DNA from 3 places in the Streptomyces sp. NPDC006687 genome. Region 3 is predicted to be linked to each of the others. Evidence: riboswitches for the same ligand, from Rfam matches in the RefSeq annotation. Region 3 holds a riboswitch; each other region holds the start of a gene.

Region 1 (9,863 bases), on a different contig from region 3:
TTCGTGCTGGCGGTGACCGGCGCCGTCGCGGTGGCCTGGTACGGCAACCACGACGGCGCCGAAGCCCCGGCCGAGGAGCCCGTCCCGGTGGGCTGAGCCGGACGTCCGGGTGGCGCCGCCGCGGCGGCGAGGTTCTGCTGAAGGCATGGAATCCTCCACCTCCACACGGCTGCGCACACCCCGCGCCGCCGGGACAGCGGGTGTCGCCTTCGCCCTGCTGCTCGCCGCGGCGATCGTGCTCATGCGGACCGCCATCCCCTCCGGGAGCCCCGCCGAGGCCACCGTCGCCCCGGACGAGCGCTGGGCCGTGCGGCTGGCGCTGGAGATCGTCCCGTTCGCCGGGATCTTCTTCCTGTGGTTCATGGGGGCGCTGCGGGAGCAGGCGGGGCCGGCGGAGGACCGGTTCTTCGCCACGGTGTTCCTGGGCAGCGGTTTCGTCTTCGTCGCCTCCCTGTTCGTGGCCGCCGCGGCGGCCGGTACGGTGCTCAACGAGGCCGAGCCGCCCTCCGGGTTCGGCCGCTCCTTCGCGTACAACGTCCTGAGCGCGTACGCGATGCGCATGGCGGCCGTGTTCACCTTCTCGGCCTCGACCATCGGCCGCCGGATCGGTGTCTTCCCGCGGCCGCTGGCCCTGCTCGGGTTCGCGACGGGGCTGGCGCTGCTCGTCCTGGGGTCGGGAGTCCCGTGGGCGGAGCTGGTCTTCCCGTTCTGGGTGCTGGTCGTCAGCCTCCACATCCTCCGCACCAGCCTGCGCCGTACGCCCTGACCTGCGCTTTCGGTGGCCGTCTCGCCCGGCGGGCGGAGAGCGGGCCACGCGCGCATGCTGGAAGGGTGGCGGGGGCCTCGGGGGCTTGGGGGGTCATCAGGGTACGGAAGGACTGATGCCTCGTGAGGCTCGTCGTCGACCTGAACCGCTGTCAGGGGTACGCGCAGTGCGCGTTCCTCGCGCCCGACGTCTTCGCGATGCACGGCGAGGAGTCGCTGCTGTACGACCCGCAGCCCTCCGACGACCAGCACGACGACGTCGTACGCGCCGCCCACGCCTGCCCCGTCCGGGCCATCCTCCTGGACGCGATGAACGGCTCCCTCCAGCCCCAGGAGGCCGGCGGTGAACGGTGACGGAGCCCTGGAGCGGCTCAAGCACGAAGGACGCATCGTCGTCGTGGGCGCCTCCCTGGCGGGTCTGCGCGCCGCGGAGACCCTGCGCGAGAAGGGCTTCGCCGGTTCGCTGACGATGATCGGCGACGAGCTCCACGAACCGTACGACCGTCCTCCCCTGTCCAAGGGGGTCCTGCTGGGCAAGGCGGCCGCCGACGGAACCGCCCTGCCGCGGCGCCGGGACATCGACGCCAAGTGGCGCCTCGGGGTCCCCGCCACCGGACTGGACAGGTCCGCCCGACGGGTCAGGATGGCCGACGGGGACGTGGTGGAGTACGACCGGCTGCTGATCGCCACCGGGGTGCGCGCCCGGCCCTGGCCCCACCCGGACGAGGCCGACCTCGACGGGGTCTTCGTCCTGCGCACCCTGGGCGACGCCGCCGCGCTGGAACGCGCCCTCGCGGCCGGCCCCAACCGGGTCCTGGTGATCGGGGCCGGGTTCACGGGCTCCGAGATCGCCTCCGCCTGCCGCGAGCGGGGCCTGGCCGTCACCGTGGCCGAACGCGGCGACGCCCCCCTGGTCGGCGCCCTCGGCGGGGTCGTGGGGGCGGTGGCGGCCGCCATGCACCGGGACAACGGGGTGGACCTGCGGACCGGGGTCATGGTGACGGGCCTGGAGGGCGACTCCTCCGGCCGGGTCCGCGCCGCGCACCTCTCCGACGGCACCACGCTGGAGGCGGAGGTGGTGGTCGTCTCCCTCGGCGCCCAGCGCAACACCGAGTGGCTCACCGGTTCCGGGCTCGGCGCCGGCCCCCGGGGCATCGCCTGCGACGCGGGCTGCCGGGCCTTCGACATCTGGGGCATCGTCACCGACGACATCTACGTCGCCGGGGACGTGGCCCGCTCCCCGCACGCCCTGTTCGGCTACCAGTTCCTGTCCCTGGAGCACTGGGGCAACGCCGTGGCCCAGGCGGAGACGGCCGCGCACAACATGCTCAGCGAGAGCGCAGACCGCAGGCCCCACGTGTGGATCCCGGCGTTCTGGTCCTCCCAGTTCGGCGTGAACATCAAGTCGGTCGGGGTCCCGTCGATGGGCACCGAGATCATGATCACCCAGGGCGCGCGCGCCGAGCGCCGCTTCGTCGGCGTGTACGGGTACCAGGGCCGCGTCATCGGCGCCGTCACCTTCGACCAGAGCCGCTGGCTGGAGTTCTACGAGCACCAGATCGAGCAGACCGCGCCGTTCCCGCCGCCCTTCCCCACGGTGGACCGCAGGGCCGGCGAGGACCGGCCGCTGCCCGCGGACTTCCCCGACCCGTCGCTGCCCACGCACGGCCCGACCATCACGCTGAGCGGCTACTCACCGGCCGACCGCCGGATGACCTTCACCCCTGCGCACAACTGACCACCGGGACCTCCCATGACCCACGGCCTCCTGCGGCAGATCCTCGACTACTCCAGCCGCGCCGACCCCTACCCGCTGTACGAGGAGCTCCGCAGGACGCCGGTGTTCCACGACGGGGACGGCCCGTACGTCGTCAGCACGTACCACGAGATCAAGGGCCTGCTGCACGACCCGCGCATCAGCTCCGACGCCCGCAACCTGACGGCCACCGCAGGCGACCCGCTGAACGAGGCCGGGGAGGACGGCGGCCAGGTACTGCCGCCGTCCTTCCTCAAGCTGGACCCGCCCGACCACGACCGGCTGCGCCGGATGACCAACCGCCCCTTCGGGCCGCCGCACTCCCCGCGCCGCATCGAGCAGATGCGCGGCGAACTCGGCGGCATCGTCACCGGGCTGATCGACAAGGTCGCCGCGCAGGGCGACCCGGCCCGGATCGACCTGGTCGAGGAGTTCTCCTACCCCTTCCCGGTGACGGTCATCTGCCGTCTGCTGGGCGTGCCCCCCGAGGACGAAGGCCGCTTCCACGTGTGGGCCGACACGCTGGCCGCGAGCCTGGACCCCGACCCGGACGCCGACCCCGCCGAACGCGCCAAGAAGACGGACGGCGCCCGGATGGAGCTCGGCATGTACCTGGCCGGGCTGACCGAGGAACGGCGCAAGAACCCGACCGGCGACATGCTCTCGGAGCTGGCCACCGGACAGGGTCCGGACGGCACCATGAGCACCATGGAGGTGCTCAGCACGGCGGCGCTGCTGCTGATCGCCGGGCACGAGACCACCGTCAACCTGATCACCAACGGCATGCTCACCCTGCTGCGCCACCCGCCGGTCCTGGAGCGGCTGCGCTCCGAGCCCGGCCTCGCGGTGCCGATGGTGGAGGAACTGCTGCGCTACGAGCCGCCGGTGCAGCTGCTGCCGCAGCGCAGCACCCTGACCGACATCGAGGTCGCGGGAGTGCCCATCCCCAAGGGCTCCTCCCTGTGGCTGATCCTGGCCTCCGGCAACCGCGACCCCAAGCGGTTCGTGGACCCCGACCGCTTCGACCCCGACCGCGAGGACGTCCAGCACCTGGGCCTGGGCAGCGGTATCCACAGCTGCTTCGGGGCGCCGCTGGCCCGGCTGGAGGCGGCGCTGGCCCTGAGCGAGCTGGCCCGCCGGCTGGAGAACCCGCGGCTGCTGGAGGATCCGCCGCCCTACCGGCAGAACGCCGTCCTGCGCGGCCCCCGCCACCTGCCCGTCGCCGTCGACGGCATCCGCGCGGCCTGATCCGCCGGCGGCCGGCTCACGCCGAGGGAAGGACGACCACCTCGGACGGGGTGAAGGCCACCGCGACCCGGTCCCCCACGGCCGGCGCGGCGGCCAGACCGCACTCCGCCTCCAGCACCGGACCGGCCTGCGGCCGCAGCAGCAGGGCCACGTGCGTGCCCCGGAACGTACGGGACTCCACCGCGCACGCGAGCCCCGCCGCCGACAGCACCACCCCGGCCGGACGGACCAGCAGCCGCTGCTCCCCCTCGGGCGAGCCGGCCGGTACGGGGACCTCGCCCCACGGGGTCGCGGCGGCGCCGCCCTGGACGGTGGCCGGGACCACGTTCTCGAAGCCGAGGAACCGCGCCACGAACTCCGACGCCGGCCGCTGCCACACCTCCAGCGGGGTCCCCGCCTGCGCGATCCGCCCCTCGCGCATCACCACCACCCGGTCGGCCAGCGCGAACGCCTCGCCCTGGTCGTGGGTGACGGCCAGCACGGTGGTGCCCAGGCGGGAGAAGAGCCCCTGGAGCTCGACCACCAGCCGCTCGCGCAGCCCGCGGTCCAGCTGGCCGAGCGGCTCGTCCAGCATCAGCAGCCTCGGTGAGGGGGCCAGCGCCCGGGCCAGGGCGACCCGCTGCTGCTCCCCGCCGGACAGCGAGGCCACCGCCCGGCGCTGCGCCCCGGGGAGCCCGACCAGCTCCAGGAGCGTGGCCACGCGCTGCTCGTGCCCGGCCTTCGCGGAGCGGCGTGCGCGCAGGCCGAAGGCGACGTTCCCGCCGACGTCGCGGTGCGGGAACAGCTGGTGGTCCTGGAACATCAGGCCCACCCCCCGGCGGTGCACCGGCACCCCCGCCTGGTCGGCCCCGTCGAGCAGCACCCGTCCGGCGGAGGGCGGCTGGAGCCCGGCCACCACCCGCAGCAGGGTGGACTTGCCGCTGCCACTCGGCCCCAGCACGCAGACGGTCTCGTGCGCGGCGACCTCCAGGTCCACCGCGTCCACCACCGCGCGGTCGCCGAAGCGGACCGTCACCCCTTCGAGCCGGAGCAGGGTCATCAGAACTCTCCCGAGGTCGTGGCGGGGCGCAGCCGTTCCAGCAGCAGCAGGGACACGGCGCACACAAGCATCAGAATCGTGCTCAGGGCCATGGCCTGCCCGTAGTTCATCTCCCCGGCGCGCCCCAGCAGCCGGGCCACGGCCACCGGCAGCGTCGGCCGGTCCGGTCGGGCGATGAACACCGTCGCGCCGAACTCCCCCAGTGAGACGGCGAAGGCGAAGCCGGCGGCGATCAGCACCGCCCGCCGCACCAGGGGCAGGTCCACCTCCCGCCAGACCCGCAGCGGCGAGGCCCCGAGCACGGCCGCCGCATCCCGCAGCCGCCCGTCCACGGCCCGCAGCACCGGCAGCATGGTCCGCACGACGAACGGCACCCCGACCAGTGCCTGAGCCAGCGGCACCAGGATCCAGGAGGTACGCAGGTCCAGCGGGGGCCGGTCCAGGGTGATCAGGAACCCGAAGCCCACCGTCACCGCGGACACCCCCAGCGGCAGCATCAGCAGCGCGTCGAAACCCCGCACGAACCGGCCCGCCCGCCGGGTCAGCGCCGCCGCGGCGAGCCCTCCGACGGCCAGGGCGATCGCGGTGGCGGCGAGGGCGTACTGGAGGGAGTTCCAGATGGCCTCCAGCGGAGGCACCAGAAACGTTCCGCCCCCGGCCCCGGCCTCCTGGAGCGCGCGGTAGAACCCGAACCCGTACCCGCCGGGCGCGTCCAGGGACCGCTCCACCAGTACCGCGAGCGGGGCCACGATCAGCAGGGCCACCGTCACCAGCACCCCGGCCAGCAGTCCGCGCTGGGCCCAGCCGCGCGGCGGATGCGCGGTGCGCGAGGGGTCGACCAGGCGCAGCGCGGTCTCCCGCCGGCGCACCGTCCAGGCGTGGACGGCGAGGATCATCCCGACGGCGGCGAACTGCACCAGCGTCAGCACGGCGGCCGTCGGCAGGTCCAGCAGCTGCGCCGTCTGCCGGTAGACCTCGACCTCCAGCGTGGCGTACGAGGGGCCGCCCAGGATCTGCACGACGCCGAAGGAGCTGAAGGTGAACAGGAACACCATCAGCGCGGCCGCGGCCACCGCCGGGGCCAGCGCGGGCAGGGTCACCCGCCGCCAGGCCGCGAACCGCCCGGCTCCCAGCACCCGGGCGGCCTCCTCCTGGCGCGGGTCCAGCTGGGCCCACAGCCCGCCGACCGTCCGGACGACGACGGCGTAGTTGAAGAAGACGTGGGCGAGCAGGATCGCCCAGACGGTGGTGTCCAGCCGGACGCCCCACACCTCGTCCAGCAGCCCGCCGCGCCCGACCAGGGCCAGGAAGGCCGTGCCGACGACCACGGTCGGCAGCACGAACGGGACGGTGACCAGGGCGCGCAGCAGCTGCTTGCCGGGGAAGGACAAGCGCGCGAACACGTACGCGGCGGGGAGCGCGACGAGCAGGGTCAGCACCGTCGAGGCGAGCGCCTGCCAGGTGGTGAACCAGAGCACACCGGCGATGTCCGGCTGGGCGAGGACCTCGCCGATCCGCCCGAAGTGCCAGCCGTCCCCGGTGTCGAACCCGCGGCCGACGATCGCGGCGACGGGATAGGCGAAGAACAGCCCGAAGAAGGCGAGGGGCACCGCCATCAGAGCGAATCTGACGGCGGTGGCCCGCACGCCCTCCCGCGGGGAGCCGTCGCGTACTACTTCACGACGATCGAGGACCATGCCTTGACCCACTGGTCACGGTTCTTCGCGATGGTCCCGGGGGCCACGTTCTCGGGCTTGTCGATCACCACGCCGTGCTTGGTGAACACCTCCGGCAGCTTCGCGTCCTTGACCACCGGGTTCACGAACATCTGGAGCGGCATGTCCTCCTGGAACTTCTTGCCGATCAGGAAGTCGATGAGGGCCTTGCCGCCCTCCTCGTTCTTCGCGCCCTTCAGCAGCCCCGCGAACTCGACCTGGCGGAAGCAGGTGCCGGTGGCCACGCCCGTGGGCGCCTCGGCCGGCTGGGGCTCGCCGTAGAGGACCTCGACCGGCGGGCTGGTGGCGTAGGAGACGACCAGCGGGCGGTCGCCCTTGGCCTTCTTGCCGCCGGCGGAACCGGAGAACCGCTCGTTGTACGCCTGCTCCCAGCCGTCGACGACCTCGACGCCGTTGTCCTTGAGCTTGCTCCAGTAGTCCTTCCAGGCTTCCTCGCCGTACTTGCCGACGGAGGCGAGGAGGAAGCCGAGACCGGGCGAGGAGGTCGCGGCGTTCTCGGTGACCAGCAGGTTCTTGTACTCGGGCTTGAGCAGGTCGTCGAGCGTCTGCGGCGGGGCGATCTTCTTGTCGGCGAAGTACGCCTTGTCGTAGTTGACGCAGATGTCGCCGGAGTCGACGGGGGTGACGCGGTGCTGGGCGTCGAGGACGTACTCGGGCTTGACGCCGGCCAGGCCCTTGGCCTCGTACGGGGTGAAGATCCCGTTGTCGAGGGCGCGGGAGAGCAGCGTGTTGTCGACGCCGAAGAAGACGTCGCCGCGCGGCGAGCCCTTGGTGAGGATCTCCTGGTTCAGGGCGGCGCCGGCGTCCCCGGACTTGAGCACCTTGACGGTGTAGCCGCTCTGCTGCTCGAACTCCTTCAGGACCGGCTCGGAGACGTTGAAGGAGTCGTGGGAGACCAGGGTGACGGTCTTGGACTTCGGCGCCCCGCTCGCGGCGGCCCCGTCCTCGTCCTTGGCGGCGCCGCCGCACGCGGCCAGGGTGGTGACGCCGAGCGCGGCGGCCAGCGCCGCACCCGCGATCTTCTTGGTGGTGCTCACGGTTGATTCCTCCTGGGTGTGACCAGGAGAAGACGCGGCCCCGCCCGGGCGCTCACATGGAGCGCGGCGCCCGGGCAGGGCGCAACAGCTTGAGGTGGTGACCGAACTTCCTACCCAGAATGACCTGGGCGAGGTTCAGAGGGTCTGCGGCCACGGTGCTCGTCGTGAAACGTGTGCCGCACTCTCAGCGCTGTGGCGCTCCCCTGTCGGAATATGCAGATGTACGCGGGCCAGACTACCGCTCGCTCGCGGCGAGCTGTCCGCACGCTCCGTCGATCTCCTGGCCACGGGTGTCCCGGACGGTCACCGGCACACCGTGGCGGGCGATGGCCTCGACGAAGGCCCGCTCGTCCTCGGGGCGCGAGGCGGTCCACTTGGAGCCGGGGGTCGGGTTCAGCGGGATCAGGTTGACGTGCACGCGCTTGCCCTTGAGCAGGCGGCCCAGGAGGTCACCGCGCCATGCCTGGTCGTTGATGTCGCGGATGAGGGCGTACTCGATGGAGATCCGGCGGCCGGACTTCTCGGCGTACTCCCAGGCCGCGTCGAGGACCTCGCGGACCTTCCAGCGGGTGTTGACGGGCACGAGGGTGTCGCGCAGCTCGTCGTCGGGGGCGTGCAGGGAGACGGCGAGGCGGCACTTGAAGCCCTCGTCGGCGAAGCGCAGCATGGCCGGGACCAGGCCGACGGTGGAGACGGTGATCCCGCGCTGCGACAGGCCCAGCCCGTCGGGCTCGGGGTCGGTGAGGCGGCGGATGGCGCCGACGACCCGCTTGTAGTTCGCGAGGGGCTCGCCCATGCCCATGAAGACGATGTTGGACAGGCGGGCCGGGCCCCCGGGGACCTCGCCGTCGCGCAGGGCGCGCATGCCGTCGACGATCTGGTGCACGATCTCGGCGGTGGAGAGGTTGCGGTCGAGGCCGGCCTGCCCGGTGGCGCAGAACGGGCAGTTCATACCGCAGCCGGCCTGCGAGGAGATGCACATGGTGACCCGGTCGGGGTAGCGCATCAGCACCGACTCGACGAGCGTGCCGTCGTGCAGCTTCCACAGGGTCTTGCGGGTGGTGTCGTTGTCGCAGCTGATGTGCCGGAGGACGTTCATCAGCTCCGGCAGCAGCTCCTGCTGGAGCTTCTCGCGGGAGGCCGCCGGGATGTCGGTCCACTCCGCCGGGTCGTGGGCGTAGCGGGCGAAGTAGTGCTGGGAGAGCTGCTTGGCCCGGAACGGCTTCTCACCGATCGCGGCCACCGCCTCGCGGCGCTCGGCCGGGGTGAGGTCGGCCAGGTGCCGGGGCGGCTTCTTGGCCCCTCGCGGGGCGACGAAGGTGAGCTCACCCGGGACGGGACGGGGGGCCATGCGGTACTCCTCGGTACGACGGGGTGGGGGTCACCCCGCGCAGGCAGGGCCGGTCCGCGGCAGCTCGGCCGCTGGACGGAAAGGGCGCGCCGTGTGCACACGGCGCGCCCTCCAGGATAACCCGGCCCGGATCCGTCAGCCGGTGCCGACGAAGGCCGCCAGCAGCAGCCAGACCACAGGGGCCGTCGGGAGCAGGGAGTCGAGGCGGTCCATGATGCCGCCGTGGCCCGGGAGCAGCGTGCCCATGTCCTTGATGCCCAGGTCACGCTTGATCATCGACTCGCCGAGGTCGCCCAGGGTGGCGCTGACGGCGACGGCCAGGCCCAGCAGCAGGCCCTGCCACCAGGAGCCCCCGTCGATGAGGAACTCCATGCACAGCGCGCCGGCGGCCATCGCGAAGGCCACGGCGCCGAGCAGTCCCTCGCGGGTCTTGCCGGGGCTGATGCGCGGCGCGAGCTTGGTCTTGCCGAAGCGCCAGCCGACGGCGTACGCCCCGGTGTCGCTGACGACGGTCAGCAGGAGGAAGGTGACCACCCGCTGGGGGCCGTCGTCGGCCGTGAGCAGCATCGCGACGAAGGTGGCCAGGAAGGGCACGTAGAACGCGGCGAAGACGCCCGCGGTGACGTCCTTGAGGTAGTCCTCGGGCGGTTCCGTCATCCGCCAGACGAGCACCGCCAGCGCGGTGAGCGCCATGGCGACCCAGGCGCCCTCGGCCCCCCGGACGTAGCCGGCGATGACCATCGCCGCGCCGCCGACCGCGAGCGGGACCAGCGGGGCCTTGATGCCCTTCTTCTCCTGGAGCCGGGAGGTGAGCTCCCACAGGCCGACGACGACCGCGACGACGATCACGCCGACGAAGACGGCCTTGACGATGAACAGCGAAGCGAAGATCACCGCGCCGAGGCCGACGCCGACCCCTATGGCGGCCCGC
Region 2 (9,863 bases), on a different contig from region 3:
CCCTGTCTATTTCGCGGTCTACCGCGAGGGTGAGATCGAGGTCGTGGGTGTCTCGGACACCCCGGCGAACCCGGCGTGCGAGGAGTGGGCCGATTTCCGCGCCACGGCGCACGCGCACGCCATCGGCCAGTGTCTGCTCGGACAGCTGGACGAGAAGACGCGCAGGGACTACTACGACCGTCACCCCGTCGAGGGCATCACGCCGTACACCGTGCGGGACATGCGCACGCTGGAGGAGCGGATCGGCTCCCTGGGGCGGATGCAGCCGGTGACCGAGCGTCAGGAGTACGCCCTGGGTACGGTGTGCGCGGCCATCCCGATCACCGCCGGCGACACCGCGGCGACCATGGCCATTTCTCTCCCTGTCCAGCAGGAGTCGCGTTTGCTCTGTGTAGTCGATCGGCTACGGAGTGAAGTAGGCGCGCTGTTGAGCACCCTCTCGTTCTCTATCAGTATCTGAAAACTCACTCCTTGTGATCTGCTGGCGCTTCCACCACCCTTGTCAAGAGGGCCTTGGGGGATCATTCCTGGCCACTTCCACTACAGCGGAGTAGGCAATGCGCGAGTCGGTACAGGCAGAGGTCATGATGAGTTTCCTCGTTTCCGAGGAGCTCGCGTTCCGGATCCCCGTGGAGCTCGGGTACGAAGCCCGGGACCCCTACGCCGTGCGCCTGACCTTCCACCTCCCCGGAGACGCCCCCGTGACCTGGGCGTTCGGCCGGGAGCTGCTGCTCGACGGCATCAACGGGGCGTGCGGCGACGGCGATGTGCACATCGCCCCCACCGAACCGGGGGAACTCTCCGACGTCCACATCCGCCTTCAGGTCGGCGGCGACCGGGCCCTGTTCCGGGCCGGCGCGGCTCCGCTCGTCGCGTTCCTCGACCGCACCGACCGGATCGTGCCCCTCGGTCAGGAGCGCAGTCTCGGCGACTTCGAGGAGACCCTCGACGAGGAACTCGCCAGGATCCTCGCCGAGGCCCAGCAGCAGAACGAGCAGAGCGCGGGCTGACGGCCGCCGCTCCCTGCGGCCGGTCCCGCATCCTTCAGCGCTTGCGTCGCCGGCCCCGGCCGCCGCGGGCCGGCGCCGTGCTCTGGGCGGGGTCGCCGAGGGCGGGGCCGGGGCGGTCCGCGGACACGACCAGGGCGGCCAGCGCCGTGGTCACGGGGACCGAGGCGACGAGTCCGATCGAGCCCACGAGCGTCCGGACGATTTCCTCCGCCACCAGCTCGCTGTTGGCCACGGTGCCCATGCTGCTGTTGGCGATGGAGAACAGCAGCAGCAGCGGCAGCGCCGCACCCGCATAGGCCAGCACGAGGGTGTTGACCACGGAGGCGATGTGGTCGCGACCGATCCTGATGGCCGCCCGGTAGAGGGCACGCGAGCCCATCCGCGGGTCTGCCTGGTGGAGTTCCCAGACGGCGGAGGTCTGGGTGACGGTCACGTCGTCGAGGACACCCAGCGAACCGATGATCACGCCCGCGAGCAGCAGTCCGCTCATGTCGATGTCCGGGTAGAGCCCGTGGATCAGCCCGGTGTTGTCGTCGGTGTTCCCGCTCAGGAACGCCCAGTCGATGAACAGCGAGCCCAGCAGCCCGATCAGCAGCAGTGAGACCAGGGTGCCGAGGACCGCGACCGACGTGCGGGCGGTGAGCCCGTGGCACATGTAGAGGGCGATCAGCATGATCGCGCTGGCTCCGACCACCGCCACGACCAGGGGGTTGGACCCCTGCAGGATGGCCGGGAGGATGAAGAGGGTCAGCACCCCGAAACTGACCACGAGCGCGACGAGCGCGAACAGTCCCCGCATCCGGCCGACGACGACCACCGCGACGGCGAAGATGCCTGCGAGCAGGGCCATCGGGAACTTCCGGTTCAGGTCGATCACGGAGTACTGGAGGTCGCGCGGCGCGTCCGGCGCGAAGGCGACCACCACCTCCTGCCCCTTCGCCAACTGCCGTGGCGCACCGGGCTGGACGATCTCGAAGAAGACCCGGCCCTTCTCCGGACCGGTGCCCACCTCGACGGTGGCCCGCTTGCACGCACCGGCCTTCGGGGACGGTGCCTCACGCCCCTCCGGGGCGGCCCCGGCGGGCGGTACCTGCGAGGCGTTCACCGACTTGCAGTCGACGTCGGCGACGGCGACCACCTTGCCCTGCTGGGTCTGGCGGTCGAAGCCCACTCCGGTGCGCTCGTGGGCGGGGGCGCCTCCGGGCCACAGCACCACCATGCCGACGAAGACGGCGGCGGCGAAGGGGATCAGCACGGCGGCGATCACCTTGCGCAGGTGCTTGGACACCGGGGCGGCCGGCCCGTGGCCATGTCCATGTCCGTGTCCGTGCCCGTGGCCATGTCCGTGCCCATGTCCGGGGCTCTCAGCAAGTTCGTCGGGGGGCTGCGGCAAGGTCGTCACTGGCAGATCATCGCAACAGATGAGGGGGCCCACTGTTCAGCACGCCACAGATGACGCTAGCGTGGGGGCTACTTTGCACAACGCGGGAGCTCGGAGCACCGGGCTGAGAGGGCGCTGATCACCGTACGCGCAGGAGATTGCGTACGGGAGGAGGCTGCGTCGACCGCCGAACCTGTTACCGGGTAATGCCGGCGTAGGGAGATCAGGTCTCATGACCATTCAGGATGCACGCACGCCTGCCGACGGCCAGGACGCCGACGGCCAGACCGAGCGCCAGCCCGGCTGGCACAAGGGATACCTGGCGGGTTCCCGCCCGGACATCCGGGTGCCGGTCCGCCAGGTCCACCTCACCAACGGCAAGGACGTCACGCTCTACGACACGTCCGGTCCGTACACCGACCCGCAGATCGAGACCGACGTCCGCCGCGGCCTGCCGCCGCTGCGCGAGAACTGGATCATCGGCCGGGGCGACACCGAGGAGTACGCGGGCCGCCCCGTGCGCCCCGAGGACGACGGCATCAAGCACACCTCGCCCCGTGGCGGCCTCAAGAACCTCGACGCCGTCTTCCCCGGCCGCCCGCGCCTGCCGCGCCGGGGCCGTGGCGGGCAGGCCGTCACGCAGCTCGCGTACGCCCGCCGGGGCGAGATCACCCCGGAGATGGAGTACGTCGCCCTCCGCGAGAACGTCTCCCCCGAGGTCGTCCGCGAGGAGATCGCCGCGGGCCGCGCGGTGCTCCCGGCCAACGTGAACCACCCGGAGATCGAGCCGATGATCATCGGCAAGCGGTTCCTGGTGAAGGTCAACGCCAACATCGGCAACTCCGCCGTCACTTCCTCCATCGAGGAGGAGGTCGACAAGATGACCTGGGCCACCAAGTGGGGCGCGGACACGGTCATGGACCTCTCGACCGGCCGCAACATCCACACCACCCGCGAGTGGGTCCTGCGCAACTCCCCCGTCCCGATCGGCACCGTGCCGCTCTACCAGGCTCTGGAGAAGGTCGACGGCCGCGCCGAGGAGCTGACCTGGGAGATCTACAAGGACACCGTCATCGAGCAGGCCGAGCAGGGCGTCGACTACATGACGGTCCACGCCGGCGTGCTGCTGCCGTACGTGCCGCTGACGGCCCGCCGCAAGACCGGCATCGTCTCGCGCGGCGGTTCGATCATGGCGGCCTGGTGCCTGGCGCACCACAAGGAGAACTTCCTCTACACGAACTTCGAGGAGCTCTGCGAGATCCTCGCGGCGTACGACGTCACCTACTCGCTCGGTGACGGCCTGCGCCCCGGCTCCATCGCGGACGCCAATGACGCGGCGCAGTTCGCGGAGCTCAAGACGCTGGGCGAGCTCAACACGATCGCCAAGCGGCACAACGTGCAGACGATGATCGAGGGCCCGGGCCATGTCCCGATGCACAAGATCAAGGAGAACATCGACCTCCAGCAGGAGATCTGCGAGGAGGCGCCGTTCTACACGCTCGGCCCGCTCACGACGGACGTCGCGCCCGCGTACGACCACATCACCTCCGGCATCGGCGCCGCGATGATCGCCTGGTGGGGCACCGCCATGCTCTGCTACGTGACGCCCAAGGAGCACCTGGGCCTGCCCAACCGCGACGACGTCAAGACCGGTGTCATCACGTACAAGATCGCGGCCCACGCGGCGGACCTGGCCAAGGGCCACCCCGGTGCCCAGGAGTGGGACGACGCCCTGTCGGACGCACGGTTCGAGTTCCGCTGGGAGGACCAGTTCAACCTGGCCCTCGACCCGGACACGGCGCGCGAGTTCCACGACGAGACGCTGCCGGCCGAGCCGGCCAAGACCGCGCACTTCTGCTCCATGTGCGGCCCGAAGTTCTGCTCGATGAAGATCTCCCAGGACATCCGCCGTGAGCACGGCGGAGATCTGAAGGCCGACGAGATCGAGGCGGGCATGGCGGAGAAGTCCGCCGAGTTCGCCGCCTCGGGCAACCGCGTCTACCTGCCGCTGGCGGACTGAACCAGCCGGACGGACCGTCCCGCGACCTCATGGGGGGAGTCGCGGGACGCCGTCCGCTGAGCCGAGGCGGCCGATGTTTCACGTGAAACGTGGTCTCGCGTGAAGAAGGAGATCACTCGGGCCGGTGCTCCGGGCCGCCGAAGTCCGGGCTTGTGAAGTCCGGGCTGGAGTAGCCGGGCCGCGGGCAGTGCGTACCCTCGGACGGGCTGGTGAAGTCGGGCCGGGTGTATCCCAGATGGGGGATGCGCCCGGCCCCCGGCGTGTGGGGCACCGGATAGCCCGTCCCGGCGGCCGGATCGGCCAGCGCGTCACGCAGGAACGGCATGATGCCCCGCTCCAGCAACGCGTTGCGCCATGCCTCCCGGGCCCGCGCGAGTTCGTCGGGTATCGGGACGCTCTCCTGCGCGGCCACCTCCGTGGAGCTGTTGCGCAGGGCGGCCACCAGCAGCGAAATCACCGCGAAGAGCAGCGCGACCACGGTGAGCCCGCCGAAGAGCCAGCCCGCCGTCAACATCGTCCGGGCGAAAGCCGGTTCGGGATCGATCGCCTTCAGGCTGTAACCCACCAGCAGGAAGATCAGCATGGCGGTGCCCGCCAGGACCGGTGCGAGAACGGCCACCACGGCGCTCACGCCCGCGCCGCCGCCCTCGCCTTGGCCGTCACCGTCCTCGACGGGGCTTTCATCGGTGTTCCCCCGGCCTGCCAGGGCCTCGTCGCGCAGTTCCTCCCGGACCTTCACGTAGTGGGCGTACTCGGCGGCCGCCGCGGCCGTCAGCAGTGCGATGGCGCTCAGCGCCATGGTGCGCAGTTGTTCGGCGTTGAGCCGTTCGCCGAGTGAGGCGAGCTCGGGCCGTTCGTCCGCTGCGCGCAATGCCTCGTCCAGGAGGCGGTCGAACTCGGGCCGGTCTTCGGTGAGCAGGTGCGGACCGCTGGTCATGTGCATCCCCCGATGCTCCGTACGAGCCGGTACGCCTGCGGAGAACCGGGCGCCGGCTGAAAACGGAGGAGAGCCTGCTACGGACAGGGCGATGGTAGAGCGCCCCGGCCATGGGGTGACAGGGACTTTCGGGAAATACCCCGCTCAGTGAACGCTCAGTCGCGCAGCGGCAGTTGTTGGACCAGCAGTTTGCCCGCCATCGTCACGCCGCCGTCCATCGCGATGGCCAGCCCGTCCGCATATACGTGCGGTCCGTCGACGGCCTCCGGTCCGTGCGCCTCGTCGCCGTCCTCGGTGCCCACCTCGCCGAGCAGGTACGGGATGGGGCTGTGGCCGTGGACGATGCGGTTGCCGCCGTAGGTGGTCAGCAGTTGGCGGACGGCCTGCGGGCCCGTCTCCTCGTCGCGGAAGGCGAAGCGCTTGGTGAACTTGCGGAACAGGTCCCAGGTGGTGTCGGCGTCGTTGCGGTTGATGAGTTCGTGGATGGTGTCGTTGACGTCCTCGATGGAGTCGCCGTAGTCCAGGTACGCGGTGGTGTCGGAGTGCAGCAGCAGGTGCCCGTCCGCCAGGGTGGCCGCGTCCAGCCGGGACATCCACTGCAGGTGGACGTCCTCCAGGCGCTCCATGTCGGCGCGCTGGCCGCCGTTGAGCAGCCAGGCGGCCTGGAAGGTGGCGGTGCCGGCGCCGGAGTTCACGGGGGTGTCCCCGAACCGCTTGGCGCCGAGGAGGAGCAGCTCGTGGTTGCCCATGAGGGCCTTGCAGTAGCCCCCGGCGGCGGCCGCCTCGGCGGACAGCCGCATGACGAGGTCGATGACGCCGATGCCGTCGGGCCCGCGGTCGGTGAAGTCGCCGAGGAACCAGATCCGGGCGTTGCCGGCGGACCAGTGGCAGTCGGCGTCGATGAGGTTCTGGGCCTGGAGTTCGTGGATGAGCTCGTCGAGGTAGCCGTGTACGTCGCCCACCACGTAGAGGGGGCCGGGACCGGCGGCCGGGGCCTCCTGCGGGACGTACTGGACCTGGACGGTGTCCCCGGGGCCGCCCGTGGCGGCGCGCCCGATGACCGGCAGGTCACGCTGGGTCGGCGTGTAGCCGTCCAGGTCGTCCTCGGAGCCGGCGGCGGGGAACTCGGCGGTCTCGGCGGCCGCGCGCTGCTGCGGGACGGCCTCCGGCGCGTAGTACGCGGGGTACTCGCCGTACACGGGCGTCTCGCCGGACAGGCCGGCGGACGCGTCGTGCGGGGCGGGTTCGCCGACCGGCACCCGGAAGTCCCGCAGCGTGTCCGTCCGCATCGCGGGTCCCTGACCGGCCCCCTGAGTCATCGACCCCTCCACCACCGTCGCGCTGCCGTACACCTGCGGACCCTGCTCACCTCCGAGGTGGAGGGTCCGTGATGTCGTGCGCCCATCATAGGAATGCGGCTCGCGCTCTGTGACGCACCAGGGGTGGTGAATCCTGGGCGGAACCAAACCTTCCTGCCGTTTCGGCCCGATATGGGCATTGTTGAAATCCCCGACGGGGCTCTCGGCCCCGCCGGTACGGCGTTCCGGCGGTCAGTCCTGGGAGGGTGAGCGGGGCGGGCTGACGGTGGTCCGGGGGGTTCTGCGCTGTGAGGACGTACGGATGATCAGCTCGGTCGGGACGACCTGTTCGACCGTGCGGCCCGTGTCCACCCCCTCGATCGCGTCGATCAGCAGCTGCACCACGGCGGTTCCGATGCGGCGCGGCTTGAGGGAGAGCGTGGTGATCGGCGGCTCGGTGTTCGCGTAGACGGTGGACTCGCTGCAGCACACGAGGAGCAGGTCCTCGGGGACCCGCAGCCCGTAGCGGCGGGCGGCGGCGAGGAGGTCGGTGCCGTTCGGGTCGAAGAGCCCGTAGACGGCGTCGGGGCGGTCGGGCCGGGCGAGGAGCCGGTCGGCGGCGACCGCGCCGGCGCAGGGGTCGTGGGCGGGGTAGGACTCGTAGACGGGGTCCTGGCCGACGCGTTCGCACCAGCTGAGGTAGGCGGTGGTGGAGAGCCGGGTGTAGGTGTCGGTGGTGGTGCCGGTCAGCAGCCCGATACGGCGGGCGCCGGCGGCGGCGAGGTGGTCGAGCAGGCCCAGTACGGCGGCTTCGTGGTCGTTGTCGACCCAGGCGGTGACGGGGAGGGTGCCTGCGGGCCGGCCGTCGGACACCACGGGCAGGCCCTGGCGGACGAGCTCGCTGACGACGGGGTCGTGGTCGGAGGGGTCGATGACGACGGTCCCGTCGAGAGCAACGTTGGACCAGACGTCGTGCCGCGAGGTGGCCGGGAGGATGACGAGGGCGTAGCCGCGGGCGAGCGCGGCGGAGGTGGCGGCCCGTGCCATCTCGGCGAAGTAGGCGAACTCGGTGAAGGTGAAAGGTTCATCCCCGTACGTCGTCACGGTCAGGCCGATGAGGCCCGACTTCCCCGTACGGAGGGTGCGGGCGGCGGCGGAGGGGCGGTACCCCAGCCGGTCGGCCACCTCGCGGACGTGGCGGCGGGTGGCGTCCGGCAGCCGCCCTTTGCCATTGAGCGCGTCGGAGACGGTGGTGATGGAGACGCCCGCGGCGGCGGCCACGTCCCTGATGCCGGCGCGCCCCTGTCGGCCGCCGACCCGCCGGGTGGTCTCGGCCCGGTTCACGTGATGCTTCCCTGCTGCTGTCATGGCGAGCCGATAGTAGGGCTCGGAGGGGTGGGTGCTTCAGGTGCATATGCACGGGTTGACAGGCACGATTCTGCTTGGTTCGCCACCCCCAATGACCTTGGAATTGAAGGAATTTGAGGGCCTGAGCCACGGGTGCGGCCTGTCGGCGGGTACGAGCATGCCAAAACGCCCCGGCCCTGGGCCGGTCGCAACTCACCTGCACGAGGGACGCGCGCCACGGCGCAGGCCACCGGCGCGCGCATATATGCGCGCGCTCCCCCTGTGTTCCTGGCGCCCGCCATTCTCGGATCGGCGGAATCCTCATAAGGTGAGCAGTATTGAGTCGGAGGAGACGCCGACGGGACGGTCGAGGAGGACCTGCGGTGAGCGAGAAGAGCCCGAAGCTGCGCGCCGAGCTGGACGGCATCCCCACCTACAAGCCCGGCAAGCCCGCCGCGGAGGGCGGGGCCGTCGCTTTCAAGCTGTCCTCGAACGAGAACCCCTACCCGCCGCTGCCGGGGGTCCTGGAGACGGCGGTCGCGGCCGCGGGCCGTTTCAACCGATACCCGGACATGGCCTGCACCGGCCTGGTCAACGAGCTGGCGGAACGCTTCGGCGTCCCGGCCGAGCACATCGCCACCGGCACCGGTTCGGTGGGCGTGGCCCAGTCGCTGATCCAGTCGACGGCCGGCCCGGGTGACGAGGTCATCTACGCGTGGCGGTCCTTCGAGGCGTACCCGATCATCACGCAGATCTCGGGTGCGACGTCGGTGCGGGTGCCGCTGACCGACGGGGACGTCCACGACCTGGACGCGATGGCCGCCGCGATCACCGACCGGACGCGGCTGATCTTCGTCTGCAACCCCAACAACCCCACCGGCACCGCGGTGCGCCGTGCCGAGCTGGAGCGGTTCCTGGACCGGGTGCCCTCGGACATCCTGGTCGTGCTGGACGAGGCGTACCGCGAGTTCGTCCGCGACACCGACGTGCCGGACGGCATCGAGCTCTACCGTGACCGCCCCAACGTCGCCGTGCTGCGCACCTTCTCCAAGGCGTACGGCCTGGCCGGCCTGCGCGTCGGTTTCGCCGTGGCCCACGAGCCCGTCGCGGCGGCGCTGCGCAAGACGGCGGTGCCCTTCGGCGTCAGCCAGCTGGCGCAGGACGCGGCGGTCGCCTCGCTGCGTGCGGAGGACGAGCTGATGGGCCGGGTCGGGGCGCTCGTGTGTGAGCGCAACCGGGTGCACGAGACGCTGCTCGCCCAGGGCTGGACGGTCCCGGACACCCAGGCCAACTTCGTGTGGATGCGGCTGGGGGAGCGGACCGCCGAGTTCGCGGCGGCCTGCGAGAAGGCCGGTGTGGTGGTCCGGCCCTTCGCGGGCGAGGGCCTGCGGGTCACGATCGGTGAGACCGAGGCGAACGACCTCTTCCTGCACACGGCGGAGGCGTTCTTCAAGGAGATGTAGATCCGTAACGGAGCTGTGGTCCTCAGACCAGTTCCACGCGGATGGGGTCGCCGTCGCGGACGGTGGCCAGGAGGCGGGGGTCGCCGTCGAACGAGCCGAGCACGTTGCAGGGGCTCGCCAGGCGGCTCTCGCTTCCGCGCGAGATGGGCGTGGGGCCGTAGGGCAGCGCGAGGGCGTCGCCTTCCGTCCAGAAGGCGACCGTGCCGGGCTCCACGACCTGCCGGGCGTCCGATTCCAGGGCCACGGAGACGCCCGTGTCGAAGTAGACCTCCTCGCCCCAGGTGTGCGCGGAGGCGGAGATGGGCAGGGCCGCGGCCAGCGCCTTGCTGGTCGGGGTCTCGTCGAGGGTCGCGGTGAGCAGGCCCGCAGGCCATGAGATTCGAATCTGCATGGCCACATTCAACAAT
Region 3 (9,863 bases):
GCAGCTCGACGGCGTCCGGGAGCAGGGTCCGCTCGTCCGCGACGACCTCCAGCTTGATCCAGTCCGTGCCCAGCGCCTCCCGCGCCAGCCGGGCCGTCAGGACGGCCTCGCCGGCGGTGAAGCAGCCCGCGGTGTTCGGCAGGACCGCGATGCCGAGCCGGGACAGCACCGACAGGACCGAGCCCTGCACGGTCGGGTCCAGGCGGCGCATCGCCACCGTGGTCAGCTCGGTGCCGGAGGCGATCAGGGCGTGTTCGAGGACCTCCAGGCTGGGAGCCCCGCCCGTGCCCATGATCAGGCGGGAGGAGAAGGTCCGGCCGCCCAGGGTGAACAGGTCGTCGGCCATCGCGCTCAGCCCCCCTGGACCGCGGTGAGGACCTCGACCCGGTCGCCGTCGCCGACGGGGGTCAGGGGCCACCGGCCGCGCGGGACGACGGTCTCGTTGAGGGCGGCGGCGACGCCGGACGGCGCCGTGGTGAGGGTCGCGACCACCGCGTCGAGGGTGGTGCCGGCCGCGATCTCGCGCGGCTCGCCGTTGACGGAGATGGTCATGCGTAGGACTCCTGACGCGTGGCGGAGAAGCGGCGGGGGCTGAAGGGGCGGGCGATCTCCGGCACGGTGCCGGTGGTCAGCAGTTCCGCCATGACGTCGCCGGTGAGCGGGGTCAGCAGCACCCCGTTGCGGTAGTGGCCGGTGGCCAGGTGCAGCCCCGGCAGGTCGGTCGGGCCGAGCAGCGGCGCGTTGTCGGGGGAGCACGGGCGCAGCCCGGCCCGGGTCTCGACCAGGGGGAGCTCGGTGATGCCGGGGACCAGCTCGTGGGCGTCGCGCAGCAGCTCGTAGACCCCGCCGGCGGTGACGGTGGTGTCCCAGCCGAGTTCCTCGCTGGTGGCGCCGACGACCAGCTCGCCGTTCTCGCGCGGCACCAGGTAGACGTGGCTGCCGCGCACCACGGCCCGTACCGTCCGGGACAGGAACGGCGCGTAGGCGACGGGCACGGCCAGCCGCAGCACCTGGCCCTTGACCGGCCGTACGGGAGGGGCCACCTCCGCCGGTACGCCCTCCAGCCGGCCGCTGAGCGAGCCGGCCGCCAGCACCACCTGGCCCGCGCGCAGCTCCGTACCGCCGTCGAGGAGGGCTCCGCGGGCCCGGTCGGCGGTGACCAGCAGCCGCTGCGCGCGGGCGCGGTGGAGGTCGACCCCGGCCCGCTCGCAGGCGGCCAGCAGCGCGGCCGCGAGCCGCCGCGGGTCCACCTGGTGGTCCCCGTCGACCCGCAGTCCGCCGCGCACGCCCGGGGCCAGCATCGGCTCCAGCCGGCGGCACTCGCGGCCGGTGAGCCACTCGGACTCCAGGCCGCAGCGCCGCTGGAGGGCGTGCAGTTCCCGCAGGTGGAGGCGGTCGTCGGCGTCGAGGGCGACGGCGAGGGTGCCGCAGGCGCGGTAGCCGAGGTCCATGCCGCCGCTGGCCTCGGTGAGCTCGGCGGCGAACTCGGGGTAGCGGGCGGCGGAGGCCGTGTTGAGGCCCAGCAGGGCCTCCTCGCCGTAGTGCAGCTCGGTGACGGCGGCGAGCATGCCGGCCGCTACCCGGGCGGCGCCGCCGCCGGGGTCGGGGTCGGCGAGCGCGGTGCGCAGCCCGCTCCGGGCCGCCCGCCAGGCGGTGACCAGGCCGATGATCCCGCCACCGATGACGAGGACGTCGTAGCCCCGGTGGTCGGATCCCCGGCCGGATGTCGCGTCGGATGCGTGCATGGGCGTCCAGCCCCTCCCTTCGCCGGCATGACCCGGATCAGGTTCGTACGGTCGGAGGCCGGCCAGCCTCCCTCTCAGCCCGGTGCGCCCGGACTCCCGCGATAGGTACGGTGGCCAGACTAACCCCGCTGCCGGTGCCGGGTAAGGCTGACTCCCCGCCGCGGCCTCCCCTGTGGCCCCGCCCCGCTTTCCTGACGGGCCGTCAGGTGGCTAGGCTGGCCGGGTGAGTGAGCAGACGGAACAGACGAAGCCCGGCGTCGTGATCGTCGGCGCCGGAATGGCCGGCGTGCAGACCGCCGTGGCCCTGCGCGAACAGGGCTGGACCGGCCCCGTGACCCTGCTGGGCGCCGAACCCCACCAGCCCTACGACCGCCCCCCGCTGTCCAAGGCGGTGCTGCTCGGCAAGGCCGAGGACTCCGCCTTCGACGTCGACTTCGAGGGCCTGCACATCGAGCTGCGCCTCGGCACCGAGGTCACCGCCCTGCGCGCCGCCGACCGCGAGCTGGACACCGAGGCCGGACCGGTCCCGTACGAGGTCCTCGTCCTGGCCACCGGAGTGGTCCCGCTGACCCTGCCCGGCACCGGGGGCGTCCCCGGCGTGCACCTGCTGCGCACCCTCGACGACGCCGCCCGGCTGCGCCCCGTGCTGGCCGCCGCCCCCGGCACCGTCGTGGTCGGGGCCGGCTGGATCGGCGCCGAGTTCGCCACCGCCGCCCGCGAGGCCGGCTGCGCCGTCACCGTGGTCGAGGCCGCCGACCGGGTCCTGGCCGGGGCCCTGCCCGCCGAGGTCGCCGCCCCCATGGCCCGGTGGTACGCCGGAGCCGGGGCCACCCTGCTCACCGGCGCCAGGGTGGCCGCCGTCGAGGAGGGCCGGGTGCTCCTCGCGGACGGTCGCGAGCTGCCCGCCGGTGCCGTCGTCGTCGGCATCGGCGCCCGGCCCGCCACCGACTGGCTCGACGGCAGCGGGGTCGAGCGGGGCCCGGACGGCTCCGTCACCGCCGACGCCCACCTGCGCACTTCCGTGCCCGGGGTGTACGCCGTCGGCGACTGCTCCTCCTTCCCCTCGGCCCGCTACGGGACCCGGCTGCTGGTCCACCACTGGGACAACGCCCTCCAGGGCCCCCGCGCGGTCGCGGCCAACATCGTCGCGGGGGAGCCCGTACGGACCTACGACCCGGTGCCGTACTTCTGGTCCGAGCAGTTCGGCCGCTTCGTGCAGTACGCGGGCCACCACGACGGCGCCGACACCCTGCTGTGGCGCGGCGACCCGGATGGCGACGGCTGGACGGTGTGCTGGCTGCGCGAGGGCGCCCTCGTCGCCCTCCTGGCCGTCGGCCGTCCCCGGGACCTGGCCCAGGGGCGGAAGCTGATCGAGTCGGGCGTGCCCGTGGACCCGGCGCGGGTCGCCGACCCGGGCGTGCCGCTGAAGTCGGCCGCCCTCTGACCCCTGCGGCGGGGCCCGGCGCACGCGGACGGACCCGGACGGACGGGGCCGGGTACCGAGGGCCCCGCCGAGGTGGCAGGCTTGTGTCCGTGACCGAGATTGACGCAAAGATCGATGCCCTTGTCCCCTCGTGGCTGTACCTCCCCGACATCGCGGAGATGCTCGACGTCGAGGTGACCCGGGTCCGCCAGATGGTCAAGGAAGGGCAGCTCATCGCCGTACGCCGGGGCGAGAACCGCGCTCTGCAGGTTCCGGCCCAGTTCATCGACGGCGACAAGGTCGTCAAGGGACTCGTCGGCCTGCTGACCGTCCTGCGCGACGACCGCTTCTCCGACGAGGAGATGCTGGAGTGGCTGTTCACCGAGGATCCGACCCTGCCCGGCACCCCCGTGCAGGCGCTGCGCGAGAATCGCGGCACGGAGGTGAAGCGCCGCGCCCAGGCGCTCGCCCTCTGACCGGCTGATCCACCGGTGTGCGGGCGGGCCGGGTAACCTCGGCCCGCCCGCACACCGCCACCACCAGGGGGGAACTCCCATGCAGCTGTCCGACGCCCGGCTCTACCTGTGCACGGACGCCCGCAAGCGGCAGGGTGACCTCCCCGAGTTCCTCGACGCCGTCCTGGCCGGCGGGGTGGACATCGTCCAGCTCCGCGACAAGGGCATGGAGGCCGGCGAGGAACTCGAACACCTCCGCGTCTTCGCCGAGGCCGCCCGCCGCCACGGCAAGCTCCTCGCCGTCAACGACCGCGCCGACGTCGCGCACGCCATCGGCTCCGACGTCCTCCACCTCGGCCAGGGCGACATCCCCGTCCCCGCCGCCCGCGCGATCCTCGGCCGGGAGGTCCTGATCGGGCGCTCCTGCCACGCCGAGTCCGAGGTCGACGCGGCCGTCGCCGAACCCGGCGTGGACTACTTCTGCACCGGCCCCTGCTGGCCCACCCCCACCAAGCCCGGCCGCTACGCCCCCGGCCTCGGCCTCGTCCGCTACGCGGCCTCCCTGGCCCAGGAGCGGCCCTGGTTCGCCATCGGCGGCATCGACGCCGGGAACCTGGACGAGGTCCTCGACGCCGGCGCCACCCGCGTCGTGGTCGTCCGCGCGATCACCGAGGCGACCGACCCGGGCGCGGCCGCCGCCGAGCTGGCCAAGCGGGTCCGCGACCGCCTGGCGTAACGCACAGCCCCACAGCGGTCCCGGGGCGCACCTCGCGGCGCGCTCGCGCGGAACTCGCGCCCGGCTCGGATCCGCGCCGAAGTGTCCAAAAATCTGTCCAAGGAATGGACAACGCTCACGCGTCCGCCAGGCCGCGTCTAACCTGCCCGTATGGCCCTTGGTACCGCTTCCACCTGGTCGGACCGTGCACACACGGTCCGCGACCTCATCGCGTCCGGAGCCTCGTATTCCTTCGAGTTCTGGGCTCCCAAGACCGAGAAGGGCGAGCGCAACCTCTGGAACGCGCTCCGCCGGATCGAGGCGGTGTCCCCGAGCTTCGTCTCCGTCACCTACGGAGCCGGCGGCTCCACCCGGGGCGGCACCGTCCGCGCCACCCAGCAGATCGCCGCCGACACCACCCTGACGCCCGTCGCGCACCTCACCGCCGTCGACCACTCCGTGGCCGAGCTGCGCCATGTGATCGGCCAGTTCGCGGACGCCGGCATCCGCAACATGCTCGCGCTGCGCGGGGACCCGCCGGGCGACCCCATGGGCCCCTGGGTCAGGCACCCCGAGGGCGTGGACTACGCGGCCGACCTCGTGCGCCTGCTCAAGGAGTCCGGCGACTTCTGCGTCGGCGTCGCCGCCTTCCCCGAGATGCACCCCCGCTCCACGGACTGGGATACGGACATCCGGCACTTCGTGGACAAGTGCCGTGCGGGCGCGGACTATGCCATCACCCAGATGTTCTTCGATCCCGAGAATTATCTGCGGCTGCGCGACAGCGTCCAGAAGGCCGGCTGCGAGACCCCGATCATCCCCGAGGTCATGCCTGTTGTGGGGATCAAGCAGCTCGACCGGCTGCCCCAGTTGAGCACCGCCGTCTTCCCGGACGCCGTGAAAGACCGCATGCTCGCCGTCAAGGACGATCCGGCCGCTGTACGCTCCATTGGCATCGAGTTCGCCACGGAGTTCTGCGCGCGGCTGCTGTCCGAAGGTGTTCCCGGGCTGCACTTCATCACGCTGAACAACTCCACGGCGACCCTCGAGATCTACGAGAACCTGGGCCTGCACCAGCGGGCCTGACCGGCCGTCTCCCGTCCTCCCACGCGGTACGGCCGTACCGAGAGGGGCCTTGCATGGGAATGACGGTCCTCTACATCGCGTTCGCCTTCGTCGCGCTGTGGCTGCTTGCCGAGGTCCTGATGCAGTACAAGGCCCGGCTGCGCTGGCGCCTGCTCGCCTTCGCCGGGTTCCTCGGCGTCGTGGCCGGGGTCGTGCTGCCGTCGGTGCTCGTCATCGCCGTCGGCGCGACCGCCTTCGCCGTCGGCCAGACCCTGGTGACGCTCTCCTTCCGCAAGGGCTTCATCGCCGGCTGGGCCCTGCGCAAGGGCAAGGAGGCCGAGCCCGCGCGGAAGGGTCCGAGCAGACGCCGCCGCTCCGGGGGCGCCGCGCCGCGCCCGGCGCCCGCGCTGGAGGTGACCGGGCTGGAGTACGGTTCCCCGGAGCCGGCCCCCTCCCCTGCCCACGACGCCGGCGAGGACCAGGACGACCGCGACGTCTTCACCCCGCAGCCGGTGCCCGAGGAGACCGGCTCGTACGGGATACAGAGCTTCGCCTCCCCGCAGCAGCCCGACGCCACCGCGGCCTTCGCCTCGCCGTTCGCCGCGGACGGACAGGACGGCGGACAGCACGCCGCCTACTACGGCCCCCAGCAGGGCCAGGGCGGCTACGACTACGGTTCCGGCTACCCGGCGGACGGCCAGCAGGTCTACGCCGCCTACTCGGACCCGTACATCGGCACCGGCGGCGCCGTCGCCCCGGCCCAGCAGTACGACTACCCGCAGTACGACCCGGCGCAGCAGCAGTACTCCATGGACACCCCGCCCGGCGGGGTCTGGGTCCCGCAGCAGCGCGCCACCGACGCCGCCCCGCAGCCGCACCACCCGGAGCAGGACCCGCAGCAGCAGGGGTACCCGTACCAGGGCAACGGCGAGCACGGGCAGTACCGCTACTGACACGACGGGGAGGGCCCGGCTCGCAGGAGCCGGGCCCTCCCCGCGTGCGTACCGGGGCTCACCGCGAGCCGCGGAACTCCGCCCCCTCGACGATCAGGCCCGCCACCAGGGCCCCCGTCATCCCCGCGTGCGCCAGCCCGCCGCCGGGGTGCGCCCAGCCGCCCGCGAGGTACAGCCCGGGCAGTCCCGTCACGTTGGACGGGTACAGCAGGCGGCCGCCCTCGCCGGGCAGGGCCGGAGCGGGCACCGAGCCGCCACGCGCCCCCGTGGCGGCCTCCACGTGTGCCGGGGTGCGCACCTCCTGCCACAGCAGCCGCTCGCGCAGGTCGGGGACGGCCCGCGCGGCGAGGTCCAGCAGCTTCTCCGGGTCCGGGACCGCCGCCCCGCCCGCCGGGCCGCACACGGCGCTGACGGTGACGGCCTCGTGGTCCGCGTCGGGCCGGGTGGCCGGGTCGTCCGGGCGCAGCACCGTGACGAGCTGGACGGCGGCCGAGCCGGGGGAGTGCACCAGCGTGCGGTGGACGGCGTCCGCGGGGCGCCCGCCGCGCAGGGCGAGCAGCAGAGTCAGCCGGCCGGGTACGGAGTCGCCCCGGGCCGGTACGGAACCGCGCGGCCAGGACACGCTGCCGGCCGGGAGCTGGCGCGGGTCGATCCCGCACACCACGAAGTCGGCGGCCGCCTCGGTGCCGTCGGCCAGCCGGACCCCGGCCGCCCGGCCGTCCCGGTCCAGCACCGCCCGTACGGCCGCGCCGAAGACGAACTCCACCTTCCGCTCCCGGCAGCGCTCGTACACGGCGGTGGCCAGCTCGCGCATCCCGCCCCGGACGTACCAGGTGCCGAAGGTCTGCTCCATGTACGGCAGGGCCGCCGCGGCGGCCGGCGCCGAGTCGGGGTCGAGCCCGTACGCCAGGACCCGCCCGCGCAACAGCTCCCCGAGGCCGCCGCCGAGTTCGCGCCGGGCCACCTCGGCCAGGGTCGGCCGGCGGCGGCGCAGCAGGCCGCTGCCGCGCAGCGCGGGGTAGGGGTCGCGGCCGAGGACCTGCCAGTCGGGGCGCAGCGGTTCCTCCAGCAGCGGGCGGCGGGTGGCGTCCCAGGTGTCGCGGGCCCGGCCCAGCAGGGCGTTCCAGCGCTCGCCCGCGCCCGCGCCGAAGGTCTCGTCGAGGGCGGCGGCGACCCCGCCCCGGGAGGTGCCGGGGAGGGTGACGGCGGCGTGGTCCAGGACGTGGCGGACGGCCGGGTCCAGCTGGACCATCCCGACCCGCTCCTCCAGCGGCCGCTTGCCGGTCTTGACGAACAGGTCGCGGTAGACGGCGGGCAGGTGCAGCAGCCCGGGGCCGGTGTCGAAGGCGAAGCCGTCGCGCTCGTAGCGGCCGAGCGCGCCGCCGTAGGTGGAGCCGCGCTCGTAGACCGTCACCTGGTGGCCCGCCACGGCCAGCCGGGCCGCCGTCGCCATCGTGCCCATGCCGGCGCCGATCACCGCAATTCTTGCCATGGCGCTGAGCCTATCGAGCGAACGCGGCCCCCATCGAGCGAGGTCAGCGGCTCACCACGGGGGCCCGCCGAGGGCCCCTGCCAGGCGTTTCTCCTCGCGCCGCTGGGCACGCCGCCGCCGGAAGCGGCGGATCCGGCTCCAGAGGAGGACCAGCAGGGCGATGCCCAGGGCGAGGAGCACGCCGGCGCTCACGGCGGCGGCCGTCGGGTGGTACAGGGCGAAGACGACGAGGCAGCCCACGCCGAGGTCCTCGGCGGTGCTCAGCACGATGTTGCTGAAGGGTTCGGGGGAGGTGTTGACGGCCATCCGGGTGCCGGCCTTGACCAGGTGGCTGGCCAGCGCGGTGGAGCCGCCGAGGGCTGCGGCGGCGAGGTCGGGCAGCGAGCCGCTGTGCCCGGCCAGGAGGGCGCCGACGACGGCCCCGGCGGCCGGGCGGACGACGGTGTGGACGGAGTCCCAGACGGAGTCCAGATAGGGGATCTTGTCCGCGACGGCCTCGCACAGGAACAGCACGCCGGCCACGACGAGCACGTCGGTGCGCTGGAGGGAGGCGGGGACCTCGTCGGTCAGGCCGGTCGCGCCGAAGACGCCGAGCAGGAGGACCACGGCGTAGGCGTTGATCCCGCTGGCCCAGCCGCTGGTGAAGACCAGGGGGAGCACACTCATCCGGGCATCATGCCGCAGGGACGGTGAAAACGGTGAGGGACGGCCGCCATCGGCGGCCGTCCCTCACCGGAAGGAAAGGAGCGCGGAGGGCGCGCGGGGGTCAGTGCCCCTGTTCGTCCCGGCGGCGCTGCCACCGTTCCTCGATACGGTTCATCATCGACCGACGCTGCCGGTTCTGCCCGCGGGCCGAACCGCCTGCGCTTCCGGAGACGGGCTGCTGGCCGGGCCTGGGGGCCTTGCGCCAACCGGTGACCACCAGGACCGTACAGGCCAGCATGACGAGGAATCCCACCACGCTGATCCAGAGCACTTCCTGCCAGATCACACCGGTCATGAGGAGCGCGATACCCACCACAATGCCTGCGGCTGCCTGGTAGACCCGTCGCCGGGTGTACGTGCGCAGTCCACTGCCCTCAAGCGCTGTCGCGAACTTGGGGTCTTCGGCGTACAGCGCTCGCTCCATCTGCTCGAGCATTCGCTGCTCGTGCTCCGAGAGCGGCACGGGAGTCCTCCTCATCCGTCGGTCGCGGGGGGTTGCGACCAGGGTTCCCCTTCAGGATAGGCGGGGAATCTCCCCCGTGACACCCGCCCTCCACGCCACATTCTGCATATCGCTCAGCGAGAAATCACTGGGTAGACGACCAGTAGACACCGACTGCGTGAAACGTACCGTCACCAGCGCGGTCACTGAGGCGCTTATTCCCCAATGAGCGGTCCGCCATGCCGTGCGGTGGTCCGATCATACGGGTCACGGCGCGGGAACGGAGGGGTCTCGGGCAGGTCACCCCGGCCCGGGCCGCGGATCAGGCCCGCTTCTCGCCCAGGACGTGCAGCTGCGTGGCCACCGCATGGAAGGCGGGCAGCTCGGCGGCGGCCTCCTCCAGGCGCAGCAGCGCCTCCACCGCGCCCGGCTCGGTGTCCACCAGCACCCCGGGCACCAGGTCGGCGAAGATCCGCACGCCGTGCACCGCGCCGACCTCCAGGCCGGCCCCGCCGACGAGCTCCGCCAGCTGCTCGGCGGTGAAGCGGCGCGGCACCGGGTCGCCGGAGCCCCAGCGCCCGGCCGGGTCGGTCAGGGCGGTGCGGGCCTCGGTGAAGTGCCCGGCCAGCGCCCGCGCGAGCACGGCCCCGCCCAGGCCCGCGCCGAGCAGGCTCAGGACCCCGCCCGGGCGCAGCGCGGCGACGGCGTTGGCCACGCCCTCGGCCGGGTCGTCCACGTACTCCAGCACGCCGTGGCAGAGCACCACGTCGTACGCGCCCCGCTCGACCACGTCCAGCAGGCCCTGGGCGTCGCCCTGGACCCCGCGCACCAGGTCGGCGACGCCCTCCTCGGCGACCCGGCGCTCCAG

The links. Region 3 has a riboswitch for thiamine pyrophosphate ahead of thiO (glycine oxidase ThiO). Riboswitches for the same ligand answer to the same signal wherever they lie in the genome.
Region 1: it holds a riboswitch for thiamine pyrophosphate, as region 3 does, so the genes downstream of both, ABZ716_RS00385 (thiamine ABC transporter substrate-binding protein) here and thiO (glycine oxidase ThiO) in region 3, are expected to answer to the same signal.
Region 2: it holds a riboswitch for thiamine pyrophosphate, as region 3 does, so the genes downstream of both, thiC (phosphomethylpyrimidine synthase ThiC) here and thiO (glycine oxidase ThiO) in region 3, are expected to answer to the same signal.

Annotation. Positions count from the first base shown of each region.
Region 1 covers NZ_JBEYJJ010000001.1:82,820-92,682, forward strand. Annotated here, with positions in the region: gene ABZ716_RS00350 (hypothetical protein) at 1-96, shown strand, start outside; gene ABZ716_RS00355 (hypothetical protein) at 146-766, shown strand; gene ABZ716_RS00360 (ferredoxin) at 889-1,119, shown strand; gene ABZ716_RS00365 (FAD-dependent oxidoreductase) at 1,109-2,503, shown strand; gene ABZ716_RS00370 (cytochrome P450) at 2,519-3,769, shown strand; gene ABZ716_RS00375 (ABC transporter ATP-binding protein) at 3,786-4,808, opposite strand; gene ABZ716_RS00380 (iron ABC transporter permease) at 4,808-6,424, opposite strand; gene ABZ716_RS00385 (thiamine ABC transporter substrate-binding protein) at 6,481-7,581, opposite strand; TPP riboswitch at 7,671-7,796, opposite strand; gene rlmN (23S rRNA (adenine(2503)-C(2))-methyltransferase RlmN) at 7,817-8,932, opposite strand; gene ABZ716_RS00395 (phosphatidate cytidylyltransferase) at 9,068-9,863, opposite strand, start outside.
Region 2 covers NZ_JBEYJJ010000007.1:152,903-162,765, reverse strand. Annotated here, with positions in the region: gene ABZ716_RS11590 (helix-turn-helix domain-containing protein) at 1-460, shown strand, start outside; gene ABZ716_RS11585 (SsgA family sporulation/cell division regulator) at 558-1,010, shown strand; gene ABZ716_RS11580 (YibE/F family protein) at 1,045-2,403, opposite strand; TPP riboswitch at 2,485-2,629, shown strand; gene thiC (phosphomethylpyrimidine synthase ThiC) at 2,624-4,411, shown strand; gene ABZ716_RS11570 (hypothetical protein) at 4,524-5,354, opposite strand; gene ABZ716_RS11565 (metallophosphoesterase) at 5,504-6,682, opposite strand; gene ABZ716_RS11560 (LacI family DNA-binding transcriptional regulator) at 6,899-8,014, opposite strand; gene hisC (histidinol-phosphate transaminase) at 8,377-9,456, shown strand; gene ABZ716_RS11550 (cyclophilin-like fold protein) at 9,479-9,847, opposite strand.
Region 3 covers NZ_JBEYJJ010000005.1:304,338-314,200, reverse strand. Annotated here, with positions in the region: gene ABZ716_RS09360 (thiazole synthase) at 1-346, opposite strand, end outside; gene thiS (sulfur carrier protein ThiS) at 352-552, opposite strand; gene thiO (glycine oxidase ThiO) at 549-1,745, opposite strand; TPP riboswitch at 1,743-1,855, opposite strand; gene ABZ716_RS09345 (FAD-dependent oxidoreductase) at 2,023-3,189, shown strand; gene ABZ716_RS09340 (Rv2175c family DNA-binding protein) at 3,279-3,644, shown strand; gene thiE (thiamine phosphate synthase) at 3,724-4,359, shown strand; gene metF (methylenetetrahydrofolate reductase [NAD(P)H]) at 4,510-5,424, shown strand; gene ABZ716_RS09325 (hypothetical protein) at 5,478-6,356, shown strand; gene ABZ716_RS09320 (NAD(P)/FAD-dependent oxidoreductase) at 6,415-7,848, opposite strand; gene ABZ716_RS09315 (DUF4126 domain-containing protein) at 7,900-8,514, opposite strand; gene ABZ716_RS09310 (DUF3040 domain-containing protein) at 8,615-9,016, opposite strand; gene ABZ716_RS09305 (methyltransferase) at 9,318-9,863, opposite strand, start outside.